DNA from 2 places in the Stenotrophomonas sp. 89682_Sma genome. Region 2 is predicted to be linked to the other one. Evidence: riboswitches for the same ligand, from Rfam matches in the RefSeq annotation. Region 2 holds a riboswitch; the other holds the start of a gene.
What was found. Region 2 has a riboswitch for cobalamin ahead of btuB (TonB-dependent vitamin B12 receptor). Riboswitches for the same ligand answer to the same signal wherever they lie in the genome.

Region 1 (5,529 bases), 270 kb from region 2:
ATGCCAGTATGGCGCAGCGGCTTCTCAGGGCCTGAGAACACCACCGCAGTCCGGGCAGGAATCTGCGGCGTTCAGCAGATGGCAGGCCTGCAGGCTTGACCGGCCCCACCATCGGCGTAGCATCTGCAGCAAGCCAAGGGACAGACCCGCAGCTGCCACAACGACATGAGGGATTCTCATGGAATTCGACTATCTCGTCTTCATCGGGCGATTCGAGCCCTTCCACAACGGCCACGCCGCCGTTGCCCGCCTGGCCCTGAGCCGGGCCCGCAAGCTGATCTTCCTGGTCGGTTCTGCCGATACCCCCCGCAGCCTCCGCAATCCCTGGACCGTGGCCGAACGCGCCGTGATGATCCAGGCCGCCCTCGATGGCCACACCGACCGCCTGCTGATCCGCCCGTTGCGCGACCACCTGTACAACGAAGCGCAGTGGATTGCCAACGTGCAACGCCAGGTGGCCGAAGCCCTCCGCAACGATGGCGCCGCCACCGATGCCAAAGTCGGCCTGATCGGCATGGACAAGGATGCCTCCAGCTACTACTTGCGGGAGTTCCCGCAATGGCCGCTGGTGGACGTGCAGCACACCGCCACCCTGTCGGCCACCGAGCTGCGGCGCTACCTGTTCGAAGCCGGCGACGTCGACTTCCACGGCGCGCTGTTGATGCTGCGTGGCAATGTACCGGCGCCGGTGTACGACATGCTTGAAGCGTTCCGGAAGAGCGCGCCGGCGTATGGCCAGCTGGTGGCCGAGTACCGCTTCATCGAACAGTACAAGGCGGCCTGGAAGGATGCGCCCTACGCACCCACCTTCGTCACCACCGATGCGGTGGTGGTGCATTCGGGCCACGTGCTGCTGGTGCGACGCCGTTCGGAACCCGGCAAGGGCCTGTGGGCGCTGCCCGGCGGCTTCGTCGGCCAGGAACAGAGCCTGCTCGACAGCTGCCTGCGCGAACTGCGCGAGGAAACCCGGCTGAAGATTCCGCTGCCGGTGCTGAAGGGTTCGCTGAAGGGCCAGCAGGTCTTCGACCACCCCGACCGCAGCCAGCGCGGCCGCACCATCACCCACGGTTTCCACTTCGAATTCCCGGCCGGTGACCTGCCGCCGGTGCGCGGCGGCGACGACGCCGACAAGGCGCGCTGGATACCGGTGAGTGAAGCCCTGGACATGGGCCCGCAGCTGTTCGAAGACCACCTGCACATCCTGGAGTATTTCCTCGGCCGCGGCTGACAGGCCCGGCCTCCCCACTGGCGGATAGACCGCTGGTGTCACTCGACGCGAAGGAGCTTCCGTCATGCACTACCTCGATAATCTTCTCCTCAACACCGACAGCTACAAGGCCAGCCATTGGCTGCAGTACCCGCCGGGTACCGATGCCACGTTCTTCTACGTCGAATCACGTGGCGGCCTGCACGATCGCACGGTGTTCTTCGGCCTGCAGGCGATCCTCAAGGACGCGCTGGCACGACCGGTCACCCACGCCGACATCGACGACGCTGCTGCGGTATTCGCCGCGCACGGCGAACCGTTCAACGAGGCCGGCTGGCGCGATATCGTCGACCGGCTTGGCGGCCACCTGCCGGTGCGCATCCGCGCCGTTCCCGAGGGCAGCGTGGTGCCCACCCACCAGGCACTGATGACCATCGAGTCGACCGATCCGGCTGCGTTCTGGGTGCCGTCGTATCTGGAAACGCTGCTGCTGCGCGTGTGGTATCCGGTCACCGTGGCCACCATCAGCTGGCACGCACGGCAGACCATCGCCGCGTTCCTGCAGCAGACCAGCGACGACCCGCAGGGGCAGCTGCCGTTCAAGCTGCACGACTTCGGTGCGCGCGGTGTATCGAGCCTGGAATCGGCCGCGCTGGGCGGTGCCGCACATCTGGTCAACTTCCTCGGCACCGACACCGTGTCGGCGTTGTGCCTGGCCCGCGCGCACTATCACGCGCCGATGTCCGGCTATTCGATTCCCGCCGCCGAGCACAGCACCATCACCAGCTGGGGCCGCGAGCGCGAGGTGGACGCCTATCGCAACATGCTGCGCCAGTTCGGCAAGCCCGGTGCGATCGTGGCGGTGGTGTCGGACAGCTATGACATCTACCGCGCGATCAGCGAGCACTGGGGCACGACGCTGCGTGATGAAGTGATCGCCTCGGGCGCCACCCTGGTCATCCGCCCCGACTCGGGCGACCCGGTGGACGTGGTGGCCGAAAGCCTGCGCCGGTTGGATGAAGCCTTCGGCCACAGCCTCAACGGCAAGGGCTATCGCGTGCTCAACCACGTGCGGGTGATCCAGGGCGATGGCATCAATCCGGACACCATCCGCGCGATCCTGCAGCGCATCACCGACGACGGCTACGCCGCCGACAACGTGGCCTTCGGCATGGGCGGTGCGCTGCTGCAGCGGCTCGACCGCGATACGCAGAAGTTCGCACTGAAGTGCTCGGCGGCGCGGGTCGAGGGTGAGTGGATCGACGTCTACAAGGATCCGGTCACCGACGCCGGCAAGGCCAGCAAGCGCGGCCGCATGCGCCTGCTGCGCCATCTGGACGATGGCAGCCTGCATACGGTGCCACTGCCGGCCAACGGCGACGACACCCTGCCGGACGGCTTCGAGGACGCAATGGTGACCGTGTGGGAGAACGGCCGCCTGCTGCACGACCAGCGGCTGGACGACATCCGCACGCGGGCGGCCGTGGGGCATTGAAGGTGCATCCCGACCGGGGTCGGATCCCGTTGCAGCGCATCGGGCTCTGCCCCCTGCGCTCTTGACCGGCGCCACCAACAGGTCCACCTTGCACACGCCGAAGGTATCCCTCCCATCGCTGCGGCGCGGGGAGGGATTTAAACGGGAATCCGGTGAAGGCGCCTCGCGCGCCCATTCCGGAGCTGCCCCGCAGCGGTGAATGGAAACGAATCCTGCCAACAGCACTGGGCGCATGCCTGGGAAGCGGCAGGGAGTAGGTGGGCTGCGGCCCGTGTCCATCAGCCCGAATACCGGCCCCGGCCGGGGGACACGACCGTCCCCTGATTCGACCTGGACTCTCCGCGGGGAGGGTGCCGGGGCCGCCGTTGTCCTGCGCGTGCAGGCGGCGCGGCCGCGCGCGTCCTTTTCACGGTATCCGGCCCGCCCTGTTCCACCCACGCGCTGATGCATGGGCCACCGCCGTTGCCGGCGGTCCATGCGGTACCTGACGATGACCGAGCTCCAACGCCCCACCCTGACCCTGCCCGCCGACGGCAAGCGCCTGCTGCTGCATTCGTGCTGCGCGCCCTGTTCGGGCGAAGTGATGGAGGCGATCACCGCCTCCGGGATCGACTACGCGATCTTCTTCTACAACCCCAACATCCACCCCGTGAAGGAGTACGAGCTGCGCAAGCAGGAGAACATCCGCTTCGCCGAACAGCACGGCATTCCGTTCATCGACTGCGACTACGACACCGACAACTGGTTCAGCCGTGCGCGTGGCATGGAGAACGAACCCGAGCGCGGCATCCGCTGCACGATGTGCTTCGACATGCGTTTCGAGCGCACTGCGCTGTACGCGCATGAACACGGCTACGACACCATCAGCTCGTCGCTGGGCATCTCGCGCTGGAAGAACATGGCGCAGATCAATGACTGCGGCATCCGGGCCGCCTCGCGCTACGAGGGCCTGCAGTACTGGGACTACAACTGGCGCAAGGGCGGCGGTGCCAGCCGCATGATCGAGATCAGCAAGCGCGAGCAGTTCTACCAGCAGGAGTACTGCGGCTGCGTGTACTCGCTGCGCGATGCCAACCGCCATCGCCGCGAGAACGGCCGCGAGCGGATCAAGATCGGCCTGCTGTACTACGGGCAGGACGCTGAGGCGCCGCAGGGCGATTGACCTGTGCCGCCGGGGCGGCCACGCTGGTCGCCCCTTTTCGTTGTAGTGGACCTGCCATGACCGCCCTGCCCGCCGACGTCGCCCTGCTGGTGATCGACCTGCAGCCGGACTTCATGCCCGGTGGCGCGCTGGCCTGCGACCAGGGTGATGCGCTGGTGGCACCGATTGCTGGACTGCTGGCGCAGCGCCGCTACCGCACGGTAGTGGCCACCCAGGACTGGCACCCGGCCAATCACGCCTCGTTCGCCAGCCAGCACCCCGGCAAGCGTCCGTTCGAGACCATCCTGCTGCACGCGCAGCCACAGACCCTGTGGCCCGACCATTGCGTGCAGGGCAGCGATGGCGCCGCTCTGCACCCGGGCGTGGACTGGGCCGTGGCCGACCTGATCCTGCGCAAGGGCACGCGCCAACAGGTGGATTCGTACAGCGCCTTCCGCGAGAACCACGGCCCCGATGGCGAGCGCCCTGCCACCGGCCTGGCCGGTTGGCTGCACGAGCGCCGCATCCGCGAAGTGCACGTGTGCGGCCTGGCCCGCGACTACTGCGTGCTGTGGAGCGCGCAGGACGCGGTGAAATCCGGCTTCCGGGTGAAGTTCCTGTGGGAGCTGACCAAACCGGTGACCGAGGCCAATGACGCGATGGTGCGCGAGGCGCTGGGCAAGGCGGGGATCGCGATCGCCTGACGGGCGACCGCCGGGCATGGCCCGGCGCTACCGGATCGCGCCCTTGGGTAGCGCCGGGCCATGACCGGCGGATACGGATCAGATAGAGCGTTAGCGGAACACCACCGTGCGGTGCCCATTGAGCAGGATGCGGTGCTCCACATGGCGGCGAACCGCGCGTGCCAGCACCAGCGATTCGGTATCGCTGCCCAGCCGCACCAGTTCGCGCGGCGCCATCGCGTGGTCCACGCGGGCCACGTCCTGTTCGATGATCGGGCCTTCGTCCAGATCCTCGGTGACGTAGTGCGCGGTGGCGCCGATGATCTTGACCCCACGCGCGTGTGCCTGGTGGTACGGCTGCGCGCCCTTGAAGCTGGGCAGGAAGCTGTGGTGGATGTTGATCGCACGTCCGGCCAGCGTGCGGCACAGCGTGGGTGACAGGATCTGCATGTAGCGCGCCAGCACCACGAGATCGATGCGTTCGCGCTCGACCAGGTCGATGATCTGCTGCTCCTGCACCGCGCGCGTTTCCGCAGTCACCGGCAGGTGGTGGAACGGCACCTGGTAGGACGCCGCCAGCGGCGCGAAGTCGGCGTGGTTGGAGGCCACCGCGGCGATATCCACCTTCAGCTGGCCACTGTGGGCGCGGAACAGCAGATCGTTGAGGCAGTGGCCCTGCTTGCTGACCAGCACCAGCAGGCGCGCGCGGCGTCGGCCATCGTGCAGCTGCCAGTCCATGCCGAAGCCTTCGGCGAGGGTGGCCATGGCCGCGTGCACGGTCTCCAGCGGCAGGCCGGCATCGCGGTCGAAGTGCACGCGCAGGAAGAAGCGGCCGCTTTCCTCGTCACCGAACTGCTGGGCGTCGAGGATGTTGCAGCCATGGTCGAACAGCAGGCCGGACACGCGGTAGACGATGCCGGTACGGTCGGGACAGGACAGGGTAAGAATGGAATCGGGGCGCATTGCCCGAGTGTAGGGCAGCGCCCTGCCCGGCGGATCGATG
Region 2 (5,529 bases):
CTGGACTTCCTGGCCGAGTGTTTCGCCAGCCCGGCCTTCCAGGATCTGGATTGGCGCCCACCGGGCAAGGAGAACACATGAACCATGGACAGGCCTTGATCGACCACAACCGTGCTGCCTGGGACCGCCAGGCCAGCGAAGTGCGCGAATGGTCGCGCCCGGTGGAAAGCTCAACGATTGCCGCCGCGCGCGATGGCCGCTGGCAGGTGCACCTGACCCCGCGCGCGCTGCCGCTGGACTGGCTGGGTGATGTGCGCGGCCGCCGCATCCTGTGCCTGGCCTCGGGCGGTGGCCAGCAGGCACCGGTGCTGGCGGCGGCCGGTGCGGAGGTGACCGTGTTCGATCTGTCCGACGGGCAGCTGGAACAGGACCGCAGGGTCGCCGCGCGCGATGGCCTGCAGCTGCGCACCGTGCAGGGCGACATGCGCGATCTGCACGCCTTCGCCAACGACAGCTTTGATGTGGTCTTCCACCCGATCTCCAACCTGTACGTGCCCGACGTCCGGCCGGTGTGGACCGAATGCCGCCGCGTGCTGGCGCGCGATGGCATGCTGATGGCCAGCTTCTACAACCCGGTGCTGTTCGTCGGTGCGCGCGATCCGCAGCTGGATGCCCAGGGCCTGATCCGGCCGCAGTACGCCATTCCCTATTCGGATCTGGAAGACCTGCCACCGGCCGAGCGCGAGGCGAAGCTGGCGCGGGGCGATGCGCTGACCTTCGGCCACAGCCTGACCGAACTGATCGGTGGCCAGCTCGATGCCGGCTTTGTCATCGATCGCTTCATGGAAGACTGGCAGCCGCAGCCGCGCTTCCTGATCGACCGCTATCTGCCCACGTTCCTGGCCACCCGCGCACGCAGGATCGGATGAGGCGGAGCCGCTGAAAACGCGCGGCGTACAATGGACGGCCCCACGTCATGCAGGTGCCGTCCCTTGTCGTATCCGTATCCGCTGGTCGTGTTCGACCTTGATGGCACGCTGGTCGACAGCGCTGCCGATATCGCCGAAGCGCTGAACCGCACGCTTGAGGACATCGGCATGGCACGCGTGCCGGAAGCCACCGTGCTCGGCTGGATCGGCGACGGTGTGCGCCGCCTGGTCGAACAGGCGGTGCAGGCCGCCGGCCGCGAGGTGGACCTGGCCGAGGTGATGCCGGTGTTCATGGTGCACTACCGTGAGTGCCTGCTGCGCAGCCCGCGCCTGTTCGATGGCGTGGGCGAAGCGCTGGCGCAACTGCGAGCGCGCAATGTGCCGCTGGCGATCTGCACCAACAAGCCCGAAGCACTGGTGCCACCGCTGCTGCAGCACCTGGGCATCGGCGATGCGTTCGCGCTCGTGCTGGGCGGCGACTCGCTGCCGCAGCGCAAGCCCAGCGGTGAGCCACTGCGGCACATCGCCGCGCATTTCGGGCTGCCGGTGGAGTCCTGCCTGATGGTGGGTGATTCGTTGACCGACTACCGCGCCGCCGAAGATGCCGGCATGCCGATCGCACTGGTGCGCTACGGCTATCCGCGCGGCCTCGACCTGGCCACCGCGCATGCGGTGGCGGTGATCGACGACCTGCGTGAACTGCCGGGGTTGGCCGCCGGCATTCCGGTGTAGAGCCGAGCCCATGCTCGGCTGCTTTGCTGCCTGAGCCGAGCATGGGCTCGGTTCTACAGAGAAGGCGCCGGGCAATGCCCGGCGCCTTCTCTCACTTCGGCTGGTAACGCACGCTCAACTGGTACTCACGGCCGGGCTGGTTGAACCACGCCACGGTCTCGTAGTTGCGGTCGAACACATTGGCGGCACGCGCCAGCAGCGACCACGACGGCGTCAGCGCGTACTCGGCGCGCAGATCCAGCGTGCCGTAGCCGCCAACCTTCACCGAGTTGCTGGCGTTGTCAAAGCGCTTGCCCGCGCCCTGTACGGTCAGGCCGGCGCGGAAATCGCCGAAGCGGCGGTCGATGTCCAGGCGCGCGGTCTGCTGTGCACGGCGCGGCAGCCAGTTGTCGAACTGGGTACTGCCGTGGGTGCGGTTGCGCGGGTCGGTGTAGCTCAACTGCGCGTTGATGTCGAAACCGGCCAGCAGCACGCCACCGGTCAGCTCGGCACCACGGATGCGGGCCTTCTCCACCTGCTGCATTTTCATCGTGGACGCATCGTAGGTGATCAGGTCATCGATGCGGGTTTCATACACGTCCAGGCCCCAGTGCCAGCCCTGGCCCTGCTGCGAAACGCCGAGGTTGGCGCTCTTGGACTTCTCCGGCTTCAACGTCGGCACGCCGCTCCACGGGTCGTACAGATCGCTGAAGGTCGGTGCCTTGAACGCCGTGCCATAGCTGGCGTTGACGCGCAGGCCGTGGCCCAGTTCCATCGCCCAGCCAACGCTGCCGGTAGCGTGGTTGCCGAACTGCTGGTTGTCGTCGTTGCGTGCGCTGGCCTGCAGCTGTTGGCTGCCGAAGCGGCCCTGGTACTGCACGAACACGCCGGTGTTGCGGCGGCTGTCGACGAGATACCCGGCGCTGCTGCCGTCCAGATTGTCTTCGCTCCAGTCCACGCCGGCACTCAGCAGCTGGCCCTCGGCCACACCGAAGTCACCCTGCAGCGAGGCGCTGTCACGATGGGTCTGCGCGCTGCCAAACACCCCCGGTGCGCCGAAGTTGTCGGATTCATTGTCGCTGCGGCCGACGTTGGCGGTGAACGCCAGGCGCTCCGACGGGGTGTAGCGCACCTTGCCGGCCAGCACCTGCTGGCGGGTCTCGGAGTAGTTGTAGTAGCCGTCGTAATGGTTCTTGCCGTCGGCGCGCAGTGCGCTGCCTTCCACGTTCCACTGCTCGTTGAAGCTGTAACCGCCGCGCAGGCTCTTGGACAGGTTGCGGTAGCCGTCGCGGTCGTGCTCGTCGGCAAAGCAGCCCGCGGTGAACACCGCGGAAGACCCGCGGCAGGCATCGATGCCATCGGAATGCTGGTAGGCGATATCCGCACCGAACCAGCCGCGCTCGGTGCTGCCGCCGATGCCGCCGCTGGCTTCGCGCAGGCCGTTGCTGCCACCGCCAAGCTGGAAGTGCGGGGCGAAGTCCCCCTGGTTGCGGCGGGTGAAGATCTGGATCACACCACCGATGGCGTCGGCGCCGTACAGGCTCGACTGCGGGCCGCGCACGATTTCCACGCGTTCGATCTGCGCCAGCGGCAGGTCCTGGTACATGGCCAGGCCGAGGTCGGCACTGTTGATGCGCACGCCATCGACCAGCACCACGGTGTGGCCGGAATTGGTACCGCGCAGGAACAGCGAGCTCTGCTTGCCGAGGCCACCGGCATTGGTCAGGTTGATGCCGGCACGCCCGCGCAGCAGTTCCTGCAGCGAGGTGGCCTGGCTGGATTCGATCTGCGCGCGGTCGATCACCTGTGCCGGCGCGATGCTGTCCTGCAGGGCGATCGGGGTGCGGGTGGCGGTGACCAGGATCTGGTCGAGCGCGGTGGTGTTCTCGTTGGCCTGTGCCAGCGCGGGCAGGGCGGCCAGCACGGCCAGGGACAGCATTCGGGACTGCAGCTTCATGGGGGGACTCCAGGTGCCACGCACGCCCGCGTGGCGAAGGGGAGGAGCCGCGAAGGCAGGCACGCGCCGATGCCGCAGCATGGGCTGCGGTCATCCAGCGCCATGCCCACCGCATCGCGACCTGAGGCTTCCGGGCCGGTCTCCGGGCTCGCCGCCGGGTGGCGCGAGGCCACCGTCCAGGCGCCTTCCCATGCCTGCGGCACAGTGGCGGTGTTGCCTGGAACTGACGTGCTTACCGTTGCGGGGGCAGCGCCGGCCTGGCGTGGAATCACGCGTCACCGGCTTCCCGTTTCAACCTGCCGGCCGTGGCCGCAGGTCACCTGGAAGTGCGCGCAGTCTACGGCATCGCAGGCAGTCCCGTTGCGCCACGCCTGCTCGACTGCCTCGGCCGTGCCTTTAGAATGGTTGTTCGATCCCGTGGTGCCGTTGCCGATGTCCGCCCGTTTTCCGCTGTACCTGTGTCGCCCGTCCGGGACGCACGCATGATCCTCGACCTGGTCCGCCATGCCGGCAATGGCCGTGATGAATACCTTGATGGCCGCAGCGACCCACCGCAGCTGGCCGGCCTGCCGCAGGAACTGATCGAGGCCTATGCCGGGCAGTGCTGGGAGCGGGTGATCAGTTCGCCGCGATTGCGCGCGCTGCACACCGCCATGGCGCTGGCCACGCCGCGCGGGCTGGATGTGGAAGCGGATGAGGAATGGGAAGAGCTGGATTTCGGCGACTGGGACGGGCAATCGCTGTTCGACCTGCCGGAAGATGCGCTGGCCGCCTTCCACGCCGATCCGCATGCGTTCCCGCCGCCGAACGGCGAGAGCTGGGGACATTTCGAGCGGCGCATCGCGCGCGCGCTGGATCGCCTGCTTGATGATGATGACCCGGTGCCGACGCTGGTGGTCAGCCACGGTGGCCCGTTGCGCATGGTGCTGTCGCAGGTCTGCGGCCTGCCGATGTCGCTGTGCTGGGCCCTGCGCATCGACCACGGCACGCGCCTGCGGGTGTGGTTGGAACGCGGTGAGGTCGGGCTGGTGGGCGAGCTGCTGGAGCTGCAGCAGCCTTGAGCGCGCTCGCCGGGCATGGCCCGGCGCTACTGATCCCGCTCGACATGGGTAGCGCCGGGCCATGCCCGGCGAGCGCGTGCGCGGAGCCCTCAATCCTCGTCCACACCCTCGGTCACGCTGTCCTCAGCGTCATCGTCGGCATCGAAGCGCTGCTCATGCACCGGGCCCGAGGCCGGGCCAGCCGCCTTCAGCGGGTGCGCAGCGATGCGCGCTTCGTAATCCTGCACCAGTGCCTCGCGCTGTGGCTCGCTCAGCTCCTGCCAATGGCAGTCCAGCAACGCGCCTTCCAGCGAGTACAGCAGGTTCAGGCTGGGCTTGAAGCCGGCGCGCTTGACCTTGACGAAGGCACCGACCGCACCGATCGCGACCAGGTCGTCGCGGCTGCGCAGGCCGACCTGGCGCAGCCAGGCTGCACTTTTGGGGCCGATGTTGCGCAGCTTCGGTGCGTTCATCCCAACGCCTCGACGAACACGCGGGCAATGGCTTCCAGCCCGGCCTGATCCTCGGCGTCGAAGCGGCCGACCTTCGGGCTGTCGATGTCGAACACGCCGATCAGTTCATGACCACGCAGCAGCGGCACCACCAGTTCCGAACGCGAGGCCGAATCGCAGGCGATATGGCCGGGGAAGGCATCGACGTCCTCCACGCGCTGGGTCACGCGCTGGCTGGCGGCGGCACCGCACACGCCCTTGTCCAGCGGGATGCGCACGCAGGCCGGCAGGCCCTGGAACGGGCCGACCACCAGCTCCTGGCCGTCATACAGGTAGAAGCCCACCCAGTTCAGGTCGGGCAGGGCGTGGTAGACCAGTGCGGAGAGGTTGGCCGCGTTGGCGATGCGGTCGGACTCGCCGTAGACCAGGCCACGGGCCTGTTCCAGCAGCTGGGCGTATTGTTCCGGCTTGCTGCCGGTGAGCGAGGCATTGGCGAACAT

Region 1: it holds a riboswitch for cobalamin, as region 2 does, so the genes downstream of both, ACZK29_RS01275 (epoxyqueuosine reductase QueH) here and btuB (TonB-dependent vitamin B12 receptor) in region 2, are expected to answer to the same signal.

What each region holds. Positions count from the first base shown of each region.
Region 1 is NZ_CM151147.1:288,573-294,101, reverse strand. It holds gene ACZK29_RS01285 (bifunctional nicotinamide-nucleotide adenylyltransferase/Nudix hydroxylase) at 179-1,228, shown strand; gene ACZK29_RS01280 (nicotinate phosphoribosyltransferase) at 1,293-2,702, shown strand; cobalamin riboswitch at 2,786-3,015, shown strand; gene ACZK29_RS01275 (epoxyqueuosine reductase QueH) at 3,178-3,864, shown strand; gene pncA (bifunctional nicotinamidase/pyrazinamidase) at 3,921-4,547, shown strand; gene purU (formyltetrahydrofolate deformylase) at 4,638-5,489, opposite strand.
Region 2 is NZ_CM151147.1:558,196-563,724, forward strand. It holds gene ACZK29_RS02530 (LysR family transcriptional regulator) at 1-81, shown strand, start outside; gene ACZK29_RS02535 (class I SAM-dependent methyltransferase) at 78-869, shown strand; gene gph (phosphoglycolate phosphatase) at 933-1,601, shown strand; gene btuB (TonB-dependent vitamin B12 receptor) at 1,693-3,537, opposite strand; cobalamin riboswitch at 3,654-3,876, opposite strand; gene ACZK29_RS02550 (histidine phosphatase family protein) at 4,020-4,598, shown strand; gene ACZK29_RS02555 (TfoX/Sxy family protein) at 4,688-5,050, opposite strand; gene ACZK29_RS02560 (GAF domain-containing protein) at 5,047-5,529, opposite strand.